Rhodobium gokarnense: one gene and its partner. The protein of the gene in region 2 interacts with the protein of the main gene of each other region in a pairwise test. Links are inferred from orthologs where the notes say so. Each region holds a gene or a part of one and is shown on either strand. Other genes may lie near its edges.

Evidence for each region.
Region 1: the proteins of M2319_RS15070 (region 2) and M2319_RS09045 interact in binary tests that used the Escherichia coli proteins (3 or more experiments, as listed by UniProt). The link is inferred for Rhodobium gokarnense from one-to-one orthologs.

What each region holds. Positions count from the first base shown.
Region 1 is NZ_JAOQNS010000004.1:302,728-310,062, reverse strand. The notes cover bases 1-2,707. They hold M2319_RS09045 (P-II family nitrogen regulator), read right to left. Parts: upstream 1,670-2,707; coding sequence 1,331-1,669; downstream 1-1,330. Other genes in these bases: M2319_RS09040 (hypothetical protein), read right to left, coding at 2,158-2,394; glnA (type I glutamate--ammonia ligase), read right to left, coding at 1-1,224. Outside these bases: M2319_RS09035 (valine--tRNA ligase), read right to left, coding at 3,142-5,904; M2319_RS09030 (PopZ family protein), read right to left, coding at 6,106-6,855; M2319_RS09025 (TolC family outer membrane protein), read right to left, coding at 7,035-7,335. UniProt on the Escherichia coli protein: P-II indirectly controls the transcription of the glutamine synthetase gene (glnA). P-II prevents NR-II-catalyzed conversion of NR-I to NR-I-phosphate, the transcriptional activator of GlnA. When P-II is uridylylated to P-II-UMP, these events are reversed.
Region 2 is NZ_JAOQNS010000008.1:169,364-177,331, forward strand. Bases 4,629-7,968 are described here. They hold M2319_RS15070 ([protein-PII] uridylyltransferase), read right to left. Parts: upstream 7,634-7,968; coding sequence 4,829-7,633; downstream 4,629-4,828. Other genes in these bases: mutS (DNA mismatch repair protein MutS), read right to left, coding at 7,778-7,968. In the rest of the region: M2319_RS15045 (Smr/MutS family protein), read left to right, coding at 1-262; M2319_RS15050 (helix-turn-helix domain-containing protein), read left to right, coding at 392-763; M2319_RS15055 (YaiI/YqxD family protein), read right to left, coding at 1,074-1,520; trpS (tryptophan--tRNA ligase), read right to left, coding at 1,524-2,582; murein biosynthesis integral membrane protein MurJ, read right to left, coding at 2,650-4,224.

The DNA of each region.
Region 1 (7,335 bases), on a different replicon or contig from region 2:
GATGTCCTTCAGCTCCTCCGGCGGCAGGTCATAGAGGTTCTTATCCATGGCGTCGCCCGGATGAATCTTGTTCTTGATGCCGTCGAGGCCGGCCATCAGCATGGCGGCGAAGGCCAGATACGGGTTGGCAGCCGGATCCGGGAAGCGGACCTCGATGCGCTTCGCCTTCGGCGAGGTCGCGAACGGAATGCGGCAGGAGGCCGAGCGGTTGCGGGCCGAATAGGCCAAGAGCACCGGCGCCTCATAGCCCGGGACCAGACGCTTGTAGGAGTTGGTCGACGGGTTGGTGAAGGCGTTGAGCGCCTTGGCGTGCTTCAGGATGCCGCCGATGTAGAACAGGCAATCCTCGGAGAGGTCGGCATACTGGTTGCCGGCGAACACCGGGGCGCCGTCCTTCCAGATCGACTGGTGGCAGTGCATGCCCGTGCCGTTGTCGCCGAACACCGGCTTCGGCATGAAGGTCGCGGTCTTGCCGTAGGCATGGGCGACCTGATGCACGACGTATTTGTACATCTGCATCTTGTCGGCGTTCATGGTCAGCGTGTCGAACATGATGCCGAGCTCGTGCTGGGCGGCACCGACCTCGTGGTGGTGCTTTTCGGTCTTGATGCCCATGTCGGCCATCACCGAGATCATCTCGGAGCGCATGTCCTGGGCGCTGTCGACCGGCGGCACCGGGAAGTAGCCGCCCTTGGTGCGCGGACGGTGGCCGAGGTTGCCGGCGTCGTATTCGGTGCCGGAGTTGATCGGCAGCTCGCCGGAATCGATGATGAAGCCGGTGTCATAGGGATCGCGCGAGAAGCGGACGTCGTCAAAGACGAAGAACTCGGCTTCCGGGCCGAAGAAGACGGTGTCGCCGATGCCGGTGGACTTCAGGTAGGCCTCGGCCTTCTTGGCCGTGGAGCGCGGATCGCGGTTGTAGTCCTCGCCGGTGGACGGCTCCAGGATGTCGCAGAAGATAGCGAGCGTCGACTGGCCGAAGAAGGGATCCATATGCGCGGTGGCCGGATCCGGCATCAGGCACATGTCGGACTCGTTGATGGCCTTCCAGCCGGCGATCGACGACCCGTCGAACATGGTGCCGTCGGCGAACATGTCTTCGTCGACCATGCCCGAATCGATGGTCAGGTGCTGCATCTTGCCGCGCGGATCGGAGAACCGCAGGTCAACAAATTTGATGTCTTCGTCCTTGATCTTCTTAAGGACGTCGCTGGCAGTGCTCATCTGCTACATTCCTTCACGTGTTGGATTGGTCTTGTCTGGTCCCGTGCAAAAATTGTCGGCGGGGACCGGTCAGTTGAGAAAACAGGCGGGTGGCGCGAGCGGTATCCTAGACCGCTTCGAGGCCGGTTTCACCTGTTCTGATGCGGATAGCCTGTTCGACCTGCGAGACGAAAATCTTGCCGTCACCGATCCGCCCGGTCTGGGCGGCGCCGCGAATGGCCTCGACGGCCTTGTCCACCAGATCGTCGGCAAGGACGATCTCCACCTTCACCTTCGGCAGGAAGTCCACCACATATTCCGCGCCCCGGTAGAGCTCGGTGTGGCCCTTCTGCCGGCCAAACCCCTTGGCCTCGATTACCGTGATGCCCTGCAGGCCGACATCCTGCAGCGCTTCCTTCACCTCGTCGAGCTTGAAGGGTTTGATAATTGCTTCGATCTTCTTCATCGCCTCCGCCTTTTCCCACATCCCTTAATCGTCGCCGCGGCCGTGAGTGGGGAAACCCCGGCGCGATCGCCCCCGTCCTAGCACGCGGCATGCCAATTCGAAAAACCCTGCCTACGCAAAAAACCCCCGGCAATCCGCCGCATTGAGCGGCGTTCCGGTACCGGAGGGAGCACTGCTGATGGCCAAATTTGTTGCAGTTGCCGAATTGTTAGTCAAACCCATTCGGCAGCGCGGTGAAGCCGACGGTACGCGCGCCAGCATGGAGCCCGCGACAGGCATGACCGCGGCTTCGTCAAAGGCAATGCCGATGGCGCCATGGCCAACAATGAAAGAAAAAAACGGGACTGCCGGACCGGCGCAGTGCCGGTCCAGTCTTTGCCGCCTATTGTGGTTATAGCCCGTCCTAAAAACGCGGAACCGGCTTACACAGCAGGCAGCTATGCAGGCGCGGTCAGGAACGACGGCACGCGGCCGATGACCACCTTGCCTCAGTTGTTCTCCGGATCGGTCTCGGCTTGAAAAGCCAGAATGGTGGCCTTGACCATGCCGTAGAGGCTCGGAACTCCGACCAGGATACCTAGGGCTATCGTCGGCACCATCGCCAGCCCGAAGAGGCTAGATATCCCCCAAACCACAGCGGCAGCGACAACGGCAATCTCGGTGGCTAGGAAGGCAGAGACGGAGATGAAGCCCAATAGGCTCCAGAAATTGATGACACGTTTCATTGGAAATCCTGTGCGCCCCATCGGGCGCAATGAGAACGGCGGCCATACAGACAGCCGAACAGGCAGGCGCGCAGAGCATTAGGTGCGCCAATTGCTTTTTCCGATGATGTCGGGTCTTCAGGCAAACAGCGGCGGCGGTCTCGCCCGGTGACGGGAAGAAGCGCTGGAAGAAATGCGCTTTTCGGGAAATGCGGGTGCACGCGTCGATTTCGACAGCTGCGTCGACGGAACGAACGACCCTACGGGAGGCGTTACCGCACTTCCCAAGCCGTTTTCGCTTGCCGCATCCCCGTCGCGGGGCAATGCCTCGACGTGAATGACTGCTTGCCGGAGGATCGCAAAAACCTCGTGCGGTCCTTCCTGGGCAAGATTGGCTTCGTCGAGGGCCGATACATTCGGCGGACAATAGTGAGCGTCCAACCCTAGCCAGAAAGCTGCCAAGAGCAGGAAGCAGGCTCGCTCGAATGAGACCGACTTCATTGAAGACTGATCCGCGAAATGTCGCCGATTTCTACAACGGATCAAGGTGTGTGGCGAGATGAATTATCTTGCTTACGACGCCTCTCGACGAACGCCATTTCGATGAGGTCGATGCTGAAAGGGCTTCGTCCGAGGCTCTCAAAACCCCCCAGCGAAGATCCCTTTTTCAATGCTCATCCCGTTCCAAAGTCTCCTCTGTCGGAGACGTCGAATCGGACACGCAGCCGACCGTCGCTTCACAATCGATTTATCGATCTTCGATGTGCTCTATGGCCCCAGTCGACCCCGCGCCTCGGCCATCTTGGCGCGAAGCTGGACGAATTCCTCGCGCTTTTCGCGCTCGCCCTCGACCACCTCTTCCGGCGCCTTGGCCAGGAACTGCTCGTTGCCGAGCTTCTTGTCGATGCGGGTGATATCGCCGTCGATCTTCTTCAGTTCCTTGTCGAGCCGGGCCCGCTCCGCATTGAGGTCGACGACGCCGGCAAGCGGCAGGCAGAGCGTCGCCGCGCCGATGACGATCTGCGCGGACTCTTCCGGCGCGGTATCGGCAAAGGTCAGGTCGTCGACGCGCGCGAGCCGCTCGATCGCCGGCAGATGGGTGTCGAACCGGGCCTTGAGTGCCTCATCCGCGCCGAGCACCACCAGCGACGTCCGGGCGCCGGCGGGCACGTTCATTTCCGCCCGCACCGAGCGCACGGCCGAGATCACGTCGACCAGCCAGTTGAGCTCGTCGGCGGCGTCCGCATCGGCAAAGTCGAGGTGGGGCCAGGCCGTATGGATCAGCATGCCGTCCCGCGCCGGGCCGTCCTCGCCGGTGCGTTGCCACAGCTCTTCCGTCACGAACGGCATGAACGGATGCAAGAGCACCAGGATACGGTCGATGGCCCAGGCGGCGGTCGCCCGGACCTCGTCCTTGGCCGCCCCGTCGGGGCCCGTCAGGATCGGCTTGGCGAGCTCCAGATACCAGTCGCAGAAGGTGTTCCAGACGAAGCGGTAGAGCGAGCCGGCCGCCTCGTTGAACTTGTAGGTCTCAAGCCCGTCGCGAACAGCACCGGCGCAGCGCGCCGTTTCGGTCGCGATCCAGCGGTTGACCGGCTCCCTGGCCGTCGCCGGATCGAAGCCGGGCACCCGGACGCAGCCGTTCATTTCCGCAAAGCGGGTGGCGTTCCACAGCTTGGTGGCGAAGTTGCGATAGCCGGCGACCCGCGTCGGTGCCAGCTTGATGTCGCGCCCTTGCGCGGCCATCGCGGCGAGCGTGAAGCGCAGGGCGTCGGCACCGTATTCGTCGATCAGCTCGAGCGGATCGATGACGTTGCCCTTCGACTTCGACATCTTCTGACCCTTCTCGTCGCGGACCAGGGCGTGGATGTAGACGGTGTGGAAGGGTTCTTCATCCATAAAGTGAAGACCCATCATCATCATCCTGGCAACCCAGAAGAAAATGATGTCGAAGGCAGTGATCAGAACGTCTGTCTGGTAGTAGCGCTGCAGCTCCGGCGTCTGGTCCGGCCAGCCGAGCGTTGAGAACGGCCAGAGCGCGGAGGAGAACCAGGTGTCGAGCACGTCCTCGTCACGGGTGAGTTCCACGTCCTTGCCGTAGTGCGCGCGGGCGGCAGTGAGCGCCGCCTCCTCGCTCTCTTCCACGAAGGTGGCGCCGTCCGGCCCGTACCAGGCCGGGATCTGGTGGCCCCACCAGAGCTGGCGCGAGATGCACCAGGGCTGGATGTTCTCCATCCACTCGAAATAGGTCTTTTCCCAGGTCTTCGGGACGAACTCCGTGCGCCCCTCGCGGACCGAGGCGATGGCGGGCTTGGCGAGCGTTGCCGCGTCCACATACCACTGGTCGGTCAGATACGGCTCGATCGGCACGCCGCCGCGATCGCCATGCGGAACCATATGCGTGTGGTCCTCGATGTGGTCGAGGAGACCGGCGGCGTCCATGCGCTCGACGATGACCTTGCGGGCATTGAAGCGGTCGACGCCGTGCAGCTTCAGTGTTTCAGCAAGCTCGGCGCTCTCTTCCAGTCCGGCGAGGAAATCGTCGTTGCCCTCAAGCGCCAGATTGGCCTCGATGTCGAGGATGTTGATCTGGGCCAGGTCGTGGCGCTTGCCGACCTCGAAGTCGTTGAAATCGTGCGCCGGCGTGATCTTGACCGCGCCGGAGCCCGCCTCCGGGTCGGCATGGTGGTCGCCAACGATCGGAATGCGCCGGCCGGTGAGCGGCAGGATCGCGTTCCTGCCGATCAGATCCTTGTAGCGCGGGTCCTCCGGGTGGACGGCAACGGCCGTGTCGCCGAGCATGGTCTCCGGCCGGGTCGTCGCCACGACGATGTAGTCGCGGGTCTCGAAGGCGGTCGGGGCGCCCTCCTCGTTCCAGGCGACCGGCGCCTCGTAGGTGGCGCCGCCCTCCAGCGGATAGCGCAGGTGCCAGAGATGGCCCTTCATCTCGATCTGCTGGACTTCCAGGTCCGAGATCGCCGTGTGCAGCTTCGGGTCCCAGTTGACCAGCCGCTTGTCCTTGTAGATGAGGCCGTCCTTGTAGAGCGCGACGAACACCTTGAGGACGGCCTTCGACAGGCCCACGTCCATGGTGAAGCGCTCGCGGCTCCAGTCGCAGGAGGCACCGAGGCGTTTTAGCTGGTTGATGATGGTGCCGCCGGAATGGGCCTTCCATTCCCAGACCCGCTCCACGAATTTCTCGCGGCCGAGGCTGCGGCGGTCCGGCTCCTGGCGCTCCAAGAGCTGGCGCTCGACCACCATCTGGGTGGCGATGCCGGCATGGTCGGTGCCCGGCTGCCACAAGACGTCCTTGCCGCGCATGCGCTCAAAGCGGATCAGCACGTCCTGGAGGGTGTTGTTGAGGGCGTGGCCCATATGCAGCGAGCCGGTGACGTTCGGCGGCGGAATGACGATGCAATAGGTGTCGTCCTTGCCCCGCGGTCCGGCGCCGGCGCGAAAGGCGCCCGTGTCTTCCCAGAGGTCGTAGATGCGCGACTCGATCGAGGCCGCGTCATAGGTTTTGTCGAGCATGAAATCCGGTCCGCGAAGAAGGTCCCTTGCCGCAAGGCCCTGACATTGCCGCAAGGCACTGGCATTGCTGCAAGTCGCTGGTAAAGCGAATGGGCGGGGCGAAGTCAACCGCCCCGCCCATGCGTTCGCGTCGCGGCAGGCCTTCACGTGGCAAACCGCAGCACCAATCCATGCGGGCACGGCCCGCCGGAATGCGCCGGATCAGCGGCCGCGCGAGACCCGTTCGATCTCCTGGCGCACGAGCCGCTCGACCAGCGCCGGCAGATTGTCGTCGAGCCAGGTCTTCAGCATCGGCCGCAGCATCTCGCCGACCAGATCCTCCAGCGTGCGGGCATTGTTGGACAGGATCGTGTGGGCCAGGTTGCCGAAGGCGGCGGAAACCGCCGCATCGGAGGTCGGCGACAGCAGCGGCTCGTCCGGCGCCTCGGCGCGCGCGGCAGAGGCGAAGGCCGCAAGGTCCGGCTGCGGTTCCGGCTCGGGTTCCGGTTCCGGCTCGACCTCAGGCTCCGGCTCTTCCTCGGCCTCGAACTCGGCGAATTCCACGTCGAAGCCGCCGTCGTCCGTCTCCACCAGGTCCTCGGTCAGGTCGAGGACATCGGTTTCCGGCTCAGGTTCGGGCTCCGGCTCAGGTTCCGGTTCGGGCTCCGGCTCTGGTTCAGGTGTCGTGGGGGCATCGAACAGCGCGTCGAGATCGTCCTGGGAAAGCTCGGTCTCCGGCTCCGGCTCTGGTTCCGGCTCGGGCTCCGGTTCCGGAGTGGGCGTGTCGAACAGGGCGTCGAGGTCATCCTGGGAAAGGTCGGCGTCGGGCTCCAGGTCGGGCTCCGGCGGCGGTGCCTCGGCAACGGGCGCGTCGCCGGGCGCAGGAGCGCTCTCGTCGTCGGAAATGATCCGGCGTATCGACGCCAGGATCTCCTCCATCGACGGCTCTTGGTCCTGATTGACTTTGGCCATATGCCCGCTCGCTCCCGCGTTACTCTTTCCACTTACCCACCGATGCTTTCGGCGATTCGGTCAACCCACACTATAGACGCCGCACCGGCGGTAAGGAATCCCGCCGGCCGGACGGCCCACATGTATTCACCGGAATTCTTTGTTGTGGAAAAGCGCCCTTTACGGGCCCCGCGGCGGGCTCAGCGGCCGTCCGGGGTGCGCAGGCCGAACCACTTGTCCTCGACCTTTTCGAAGTGCGCCTCGGGATTGTAGGCCGTGACCTGGAGGCCGAGGCTTTCCGCCTTGAGGCGGCCGATCGTCGACAGCAGCGTGTAGGCGGCGACCACCTTGTTGCGCTCCGCGGTGACCAGCGAGACGCGGGCGTTGATCAGCTCGCGCTGGGCGTCGAGCACGTCGAGCGTCGTGCGCTGGCCCACTTTCTGCTCCTCGATGACGCCGTCAAGGGCGAGCTGGTTGGCCGCGACCGCCGCCCGGCCGGCG
Region 2 (7,968 bases):
CCTGCGCGCGTTCCTCTCCGTCGCCCAGATGGAGGGCCGGCGCCACGTCCTCGTCATCACCGGCAAGGGCGGCAATGGCGGCCCCTGGAGCGCCGACCGCTACGGTCACGATTTTTCCGAGCGCGGCGTGTTGCGCCGGGTCGTCCCCCATTGGCTGTCGATGCCGGAATTCCGGCATTACGTCTCCAGCTTCGAGGAGGCCCATATCGCCCATGGCGGCGCCGGCGCCTTCTATGTCCGCATCAAGAAGCGCAGGCCCTGATTTCGGGTCTGCGGCCCCGCGCTTCCTGTACAAGGCGCCACGGCGCCCATAGGCTTCCAGCCGGGCCACACAAACGGCAGAGCCGACAAGAAAAGAACCACTGAAGAGACCGACTGAAGAGATAGGGCCATGACCCCATTCGGCGCAAAGATCCGCCAGTTGCGGCGCGAACGCGGCATCACCCTGAAGGAGATGGCAGCAAGCCTCGACGTCACCAGCGCCTATCTCTCGGCCCTGGAACACGGCAAGCGCGGCCGCCCGACCTGGTTCATGGTCCAGAGGATCATCGCCTTCTTCAACGTCATCTGGGACGAGGCGGAGGAGCTGCAGCGGCTCGCCGAGATCTCCGACCCCCGCGTCGTCGTCGACACCGCCGGCCTCGATCCCAAGGCAACCGAACTTGCCAATCTGCTGGCCGACAAGATCGCCGGCCTTTCGGAGCCCTCGCTCACCCAGTTGCTCCACGACCTGCGCAGCGCCGCCGCACACGACGGGGCTTGATTTCTGTCTCACGGCAGGCTCGCTTCGCTCGCGCCTCCGACGGGGCGGCGCATCGGCGCCGGCGGCCGGTCGGCCTTGCGAAGCCTTGCGGCTTCGATTGGCCTCGCATCACACTCAGGCGTCATCGCGAGGAGCCGCAGGCGACGCGGCGATCCAGGTGGCATTCCAAACGCTCAGGGCTTCAATCGCTCTGGATCGCTTCGCTTACGCTCGCGATGACGGTGAAAACAAAAGCGAATTACCGAAAGCAATCTTAGCGCCTCAGCGACGTAAACAGGGAGGGGCGTCACGTGCAAACGAAAGCGCCGCCTCATCCCCGCTTCAGCCGCTGCACCATGTTTTCCAACTCGTTCAAAAACCGCGAGCGATCCTTGGCCGAAAACGCCGGCCCGCCGCCGCGGATGGTGCCGCTGTCGCGGAGTTCGGCGTTGAGGTCGCGCATGGCGAGGGCCATGCCGATATTGTCGTCGGTGAACGGCTTGCCGGTGCCGGAAAGGGCTGCCGCGCCCTTCTTCAGGACGCGTGAGGCGAGCGGGATGTCGGCGGTAATCACGATGTCGCCCTGGGTGACGTTCTCCACGATCCAGTCGTCGGCCGCATCCGGGCCCTCGGAGACGATGACGCGCTTTATCAGCGGATGGTCGTCGAGCCGCATCCAGCTATTGGCGACCATGTGGACGACAAGATCGTGGCGGTCGGCGACGCGAAGGACCTCGTCCTTGACCGGGCAGGCATCCGCGTCGACGAAGATCTTCATGCTTCAGCGCTTGCGGCCCGAGACGAAGCCGACGATGGCGCTGACCTCCGCCATGACCTTTTCGGCGATTTCCGCCGCCTTTTCCGCGCCGTCGGACAGGATCGCATCGACGGCGCCCGGATCGGCCGTCAGCCGGCGCATCTCGTCGGCGATCGGCGCGATCTTCGCAACGGTCAGCTCGGCAAGCGCCGGTTTGAAGACGGAAAAGGCCGAGCCGCCATATTCCTTCAGCACGTCGTCCCGCGTCCGGTCGGAGAGCGCGGCATAGAGCCCGACAAGGTTTTCCGCCTCGGCCCGGCCGTCAAGGCCCTCCGCCTCGCTCGGCAGCGGCTCCGGATCGGTCTTTGCCTTCCTGATCTTCTTGGCGATGGTGTCGGCGTCGTCGGTGAGAACAATGCGGCTGTAGTCGGAAGGGTCCGACTTCGACATCTTCTTGGAGCCGTCGCGAAGGCTCATGACGCGCGTCGCGGGACCGGTGATCAGCGGCTCCGGCAGCGGGAAATAGGCGTCCTCGAAGCCGTTCTTTTCAATCGAATCGGCGAAGTCGTTGTTGAATTTTTGCGCGATGTCGCGGGTCAGCTCCAGGTGCTGCTTCTGGTCGTCGCCGACCGGCACATGGGTCGCGCGGTAAAGAAGGATGTCGGCGGCCATCAGCGTCGGATAGGCGAACAGGCCCACCGAGGCATTCTCCTTGTCCTTGCCGGCCTTTTCCTTGAACTGGGTCATCCGGTTGAGCCAGCCCATGCGGGCGACGCAGTTGAACAGCCAGGCGAGCTCGGCGTGCTGCGGCACCTGGCTCTGGTTGAAGATGATCTGTGTCTTCGGGTCGATGCCGGCGGCGAGATAGGCGGCCGCGACCTCGCGGGTGTTGGCGGCAAGCCCCTCCGGCCCGCCCCAGACGGACGGCGGCTGGGTGATCGCGTGCAGGTCGACGACGCAATAGAGGCAGGGATAGTCGTGCTGCAGTTCCGCAAAGCGCTTGATGGCGCCGAGATAGTTGCCGAGGTGGAGATTGCCCGTCGGCTGGACGCCGGAAAAGACGCGCTGTTCGAAAGCCGCCATGGCTTCAAGTCCTTATGTTCTCAGTGGTTGGCGGGGTTATCGCCAAGCGGGCCGGCGAGATCAACCCTCAATCCTCCGCCGGCACCTTCCGCCGCTTCAGCATGGCGTAGTAGCGCTTGGCGTCGACCGCCCCGGTGGTGGTGGCGAGAATGAAGAAAGCGACAGCGCCGATGACGACGATAAGGCCAAGGGTTGCGGCCCGGACGGCGAGCGATGCGTCGGTGAGCCAGGGGGACAGCAGCTCTGCCGCCCCGAAGACGACCGCGCCCATGGCGACACTGCACAAGAGCGTCAGCGGCAGGCGCCGGGCGAGCAGATGGTCGGCCCTGTAGTGGCCGCGCCGCCAGAGCGTTACGCCAAGGAGCAGCGCATTGACCCAGCCGGCGAGCGAGGTGGCGATCGCAATGCCGATATGGGCCAGGAACGGGAAGAGAATCAGCGATCCGGCGACGTTGACGACCATGCCGGCGCCGGCGAACCACATCGGCGTTGCCGTGTCCTCGCGGGCAAAGAAGCCGGGCGACAGCACCTTAATGAGGACGAAGGCCGGCAGGCCGGCGCCGAAGGCGGCAAGCGCCGGGGCCGTTGCCGCCGTGTCGGAGGCAAGGAACGCGCCGCGCTGGAACAGCACCTGGACGATCGGCCCGGCGATAACGATGAGCGCGACGGCCGCCGGCAGCGTCAGTACGAGAGAGAATTCCAGCGCCCGGTTCTGGGTGTGGAAGACATTGGAGTGGTCGCCGGAGCGAAGCTGGCGGGCAAGGTCGGGCAGGAGCACCACGCCGATGGCGACGCCGACGACACCGAGCGGCAGCTGGTAGACCCGGTCGGCATAGTAGAGATACGAGACCGCGCTCGCCGAGAAGGACGCGATGATCGTCCCGACCATGATGTTGAGCTGGGTAATGCCGCCGGCAATGACCCCCGGAACGCCGAGTTTCACCAGCCGCCTGACACCGGGGGTGATCCGCGGCCGGCGCAGCGTCAGGCGCATGCCGGTAGGGCGCAGGGCAAGGATCAGGGCAACGAGCTGGACGACGCCGGCAACGGCAACGGCGGCCGACAGCATCGTGCCGGACACAAAACTCTGGCCGGTATCGAGGAAGCCGATCAGCACCAGCGTCGCGATGAAGACGACGTTCAAGAGCACCGGCGCGAAGGCGGCGGCGGCGAAGCGTCCGAGGCTGTTGAGGATGCCGGAGAGGAACGCCACCAGCGACACGAACATAAGATAGGGAAAGCAAATCCGGGAGAAGGCGACGGTGGTCGCGAATTTGTCCGCATCGTCCGTAAAGCCGGGCGCCAGCACGAAGACCAGCGCCGGCATGGCGATTTCCGCGACGATGCTGACGAGGATCAGGGTCATCAGGAACGCAGCGAGGATTTCTTCCGCGAAGGTGCGCGCGCCGTCCTCGCCCTTTTCTTCAAGCGCCCGGGCGAACAGCGGCACGAAGGCGGAGTTGAACGCGCCCTCGGCGAACAGGCGCCGGAACAGGTTCGGCAGCTTGAAGGCGACGAAGAACGCATCGGCGATCGGCCCGGCCCCGAGAAAGGCGGCGATGGCCACGTCGCGGATGAAGCCGAGCAGCCGGCTCACCATGGTGGCGCCGCCGACGGTCGCGAAATTGCGCAAGAGATTCAAGGACGGCCCTCCGGGCGCCGGCGATCCGCAGCGTCATGCGCCGATCATGACGGGCATAGCGCGACAATGGCGCGAAAATCCGGCGAGTTATACTGCGGGCGAGGAAGACGCGAAAGGGCTCGGGTTGAACCCGCGGCCTTCTCGTAATGGCAACTGTTCTCTGGTTCGTCATCGCGAGCGAAAGCGAAGCGATCCAGAGCGGCATTTGAGGCCGTGCACCGACAGCCGCCACACCCCCGTCGTCATCCCGGCCGCAGCGCAGCGGAGAGCCGGGACCCATTGCCCGACGCGACATTGTCGCCCGCATCGGGCCTTGCGAAGCCCATGTCCGGGTCACGTCATTATTCCGCCAGCCGATGGCATACCGCGTCGAGACGGGCAATAGGCCCCGGCTCGGGGGCCGGGGTGACGGCTGAGTGTTGAGCAGGCGGGAGTGCATCCAGGAGAACGCGGAGCCTGCTGCCGACGCCCCGTGGATTGCCGCGTCGGCCTAGCGGCCTCTTCGCAATGACGATGGAGAGTCCTGAGGCATTTCAACGCCATTGCGCGTGAGTGGAGGGAGCGACGCAATCGGGAGCGTCGTTGCCCCACCCCCGCAAAAAAATCACGCGACGGCCGCGCGGTCGTCCTTTGCCTCGGCCTCCTCGTCGCCGCCCTCGAAGGCGCGGGTCAGGCGGCGCCTTATGGCGGCCTGGCGGCTGCCGTTGGTGATCTTTCCGTTGGTGAGGTCGGTGACATAGAAGACGTCGACGGCGCGCTCGCCGAAGGTGGCGATGTGGGCCGAGCCGATGTCGAGGCGAAGATCGGATATTTCGCGCGTCAGGTCATAAAGGAGGCCCGGCCGGTCGAGGCCGGAGACCTCGATGACCGTGAAGTGGTCCGAGGAATAGTTGTTGACCAGCACCTCGGTCGCCAGCCGGAACGCCTTGACGCGGCTGGAGCGCGATTCCACCGCCGCGGCGATCCGCTTCGGCAGCTCCTCCTCGCCCTTCAGCGTCTGCTCGATGATGGTCCGGATGCGCTCCGCCCGCCTGTCCTCGTCCTCGTCGGTGTCGAAGGCGCGGCGGATGAAGATGGTGTCGAGCGCAAAGCCGTCCGAGGTGGTGAAGACCTGGGCGTCGACGATGTTGGCGCCGGCGACCGTGCAGGCCCCGGCGATGGTCGACAGCACCCGCGGATGGTCGGGGGCAAAGACGGTCACCTCGGTGACGCCTTCCGACTCGTGGCAGGTGCTGGTGGTGGCGAGCTTGGTGCCGGCCCTGTCGGCGGCGCGGATCAGTTCCGCATGCGCGATCTTGCGGGCAAGGTCGATCCTGAGCCAGTAGGCCGGATAGTGCCGCTCGGCATAGGCGTCGATCTCCGATTGGGTCCAGCCGGTGAGCGCGTTGCCGAGCTCCGCGCGCGCCGCCGCCACGCGCTGGTCGCGCGAGATATGCGAGAATCCGCCGGCGACCACCGGCTCGGTCTCGAAATAAAGCGTCCTCAGGAGCTGGCCCTTCCAGGCGTTCCAGACGCCGGGGCCGACGGCGGTGATGTCGGCAATTGTCAGGATCAGCAGCATCTGCAGCCGCACCGGGCTCTGCACGATGTTGGCGAAATCGTTGATGGTCTTGCGGTCGCCGAGGTCGCGCGACTGGGCGACCATGCTCATCAAAAGGTGATGCTCGACCAGCCAGGCGACGGTCTCGGTCTCGGCCGGCGTGAAGCCGAAGCGCGGGCCGATCCTGCGGGCGATCTTCATGCCGGCGAGCGAATGGTCCTCCGGCCGGCCCTTGGCGATGTCGTGCAGGAGGACGGCGAGGTAAAGCACCTTGCGGCTCGGCAGGTTGTTCATCAGCTCGGTGGCAAGGCCGAGGTCGTGCGGCAGCTCGCCCTTTTCGATCTCCGACAGGATGCCGATGGCGCGCAGCAGGTGCTCGTCGACCGTGTAGTGATGGTACATGTTGAACTGCATCATCGCGACGATCTTGCCGAAATCGGGCACGAACCGGCCGAGCACGCCGGTCTCGTTCATGCGCCTCAGCACCGTTTCCGGGTCGTTGCGCGAGGCCAGCACGTCGACGAAGAGCTGGTTGGCCTCCTCGTTGTCGCGAAGCCTGGCATCGACCAGCTTCAAGGAGCGGGTGAGCAGCGTCAGGGCGTCCGGGTGGAAGGCGACGTCGTAGCGGTCGGCGAGCTGGAAGATCCGGATGATATTCACCGGGTCGCGGGCAAAGACCTCGTCGTCGGCGACCGTGATGCGGTCGTTGTCGATGACGAAATCGCCCGATTGCACGACCTTGCGGCGGCGCCGGCGGATGGTGTTGAAGAGCCGGTTCAGCGGCGGCGTCTGCTTGGCGTGCTTGTCTTCCAGTCCGGCGCAGAAGATGCGGGTGAGGTCGCCCACGTGCTTGGCCATCAGGAAGTAGTGCTTCATGAAGCGTTCGACGTCTTTCAGGCCCGCATGGGAGGTGTAGCCGAGCCGGCTGGCAAGCTCCGGCTGGACGGCGAAGGAGAGCCGCTCCTCGGCCCGCCCAGAGAGGAAATGGAGGTGGCAGCGGACGGCCCAGAGGAAACTCTCCGCCTTCTTGAAGAGATTGTATTCGCGGCGTGAAAAGACGCCGAGCTTCGGCAGTTCCTCGGCCGAGCGGACCCGATAAAAATATTTGGCGATCCAGAACAGGGTATGGAGGTCGCGCAGCCCCCCCTTGCCTTCCTTGACATTGGGCTCGACCAGATAGCGCGACTGGCCCTGGCGCACGTGCCGGGAGTCCCGCTCCGCCAGCTTGGCGGCGATGTATTCCGGGCCGGACTTCGCCGCCACCTCGACATCGAACCGCTCGACCAGCTCGTCGAAGAGGCTCTCCTCGCCCCAGATGAAGCGCGCTTCCAGGACCGCGGTGCGGATCGTCAGGTCAGATTTGGCGAGCCGGACGCATTCGTCGAGATTGCGCGTTGCGTGGCCGACCTTGAGACCGAGATCCCACAGCATGTAGAGCAGGTATTCGTTGATCGTTTCGCCCCAGGCCGTCTGCTTGTAGGGCAGCAGGCACAGGATATCGACGTCGGAGAACGGCGCCAGCATGCCGCGGCCATAGCCGCCGACGGCGACCAGCGCCATCCGTTCGGCGGCCGACCGGTTGATGGAGCGGAACACGTGGACGACCGCGAAATCGTAGATGACGCGTATGATCTCGTCCTGGATGTGCGACAGTCGCCGGGTGCAGAGCGTTCCGTCATTGTCCGTCTCGAAGCGCTGCTGCACCTCGGTGCGCGCCTCGGCCAGTGCCGTCTTCAGGAGCTTCAGGACCTCGGCGCGGATTTTCGTGCTCGAGCCGTCGCCGTCGGTCTCGAGCGTCAGCGCGGTGAGGGAGGCCCTGAGGGCATCCGAATCGATGCAGTCGGTCACGTAGGGGGGAAGCTTGGTCATGCGCTCCGCGTTTCGTCGATGGGTGGGCGGCAATCCGGGGCCCGAATGCCGCCGGCCGCGCCCCCAATAGCTAGTGCAGTTCGCGCCGGTTGTGAACCATTGCGGAGGGCAGGGGCGCCAGGACGACCCGGAACCGGGGAGGGCTCAGCCTTTCGCGGCCTCCGCCTTCAGCCGGTAGAGCAGCTCCAGCGCCTCGCGCGGCGTGAGCTCGTCCGGGTTGCTGTCGGCAAGGAGTGTCAGCGCCGGGTTCTCTGCCGCAGGCGCGCCGGCAGTCGGGACCGGCTTGTCGCGCAAGGCCGAGAACAGCGGCAGATCGTCGATCATCATTTCCACCG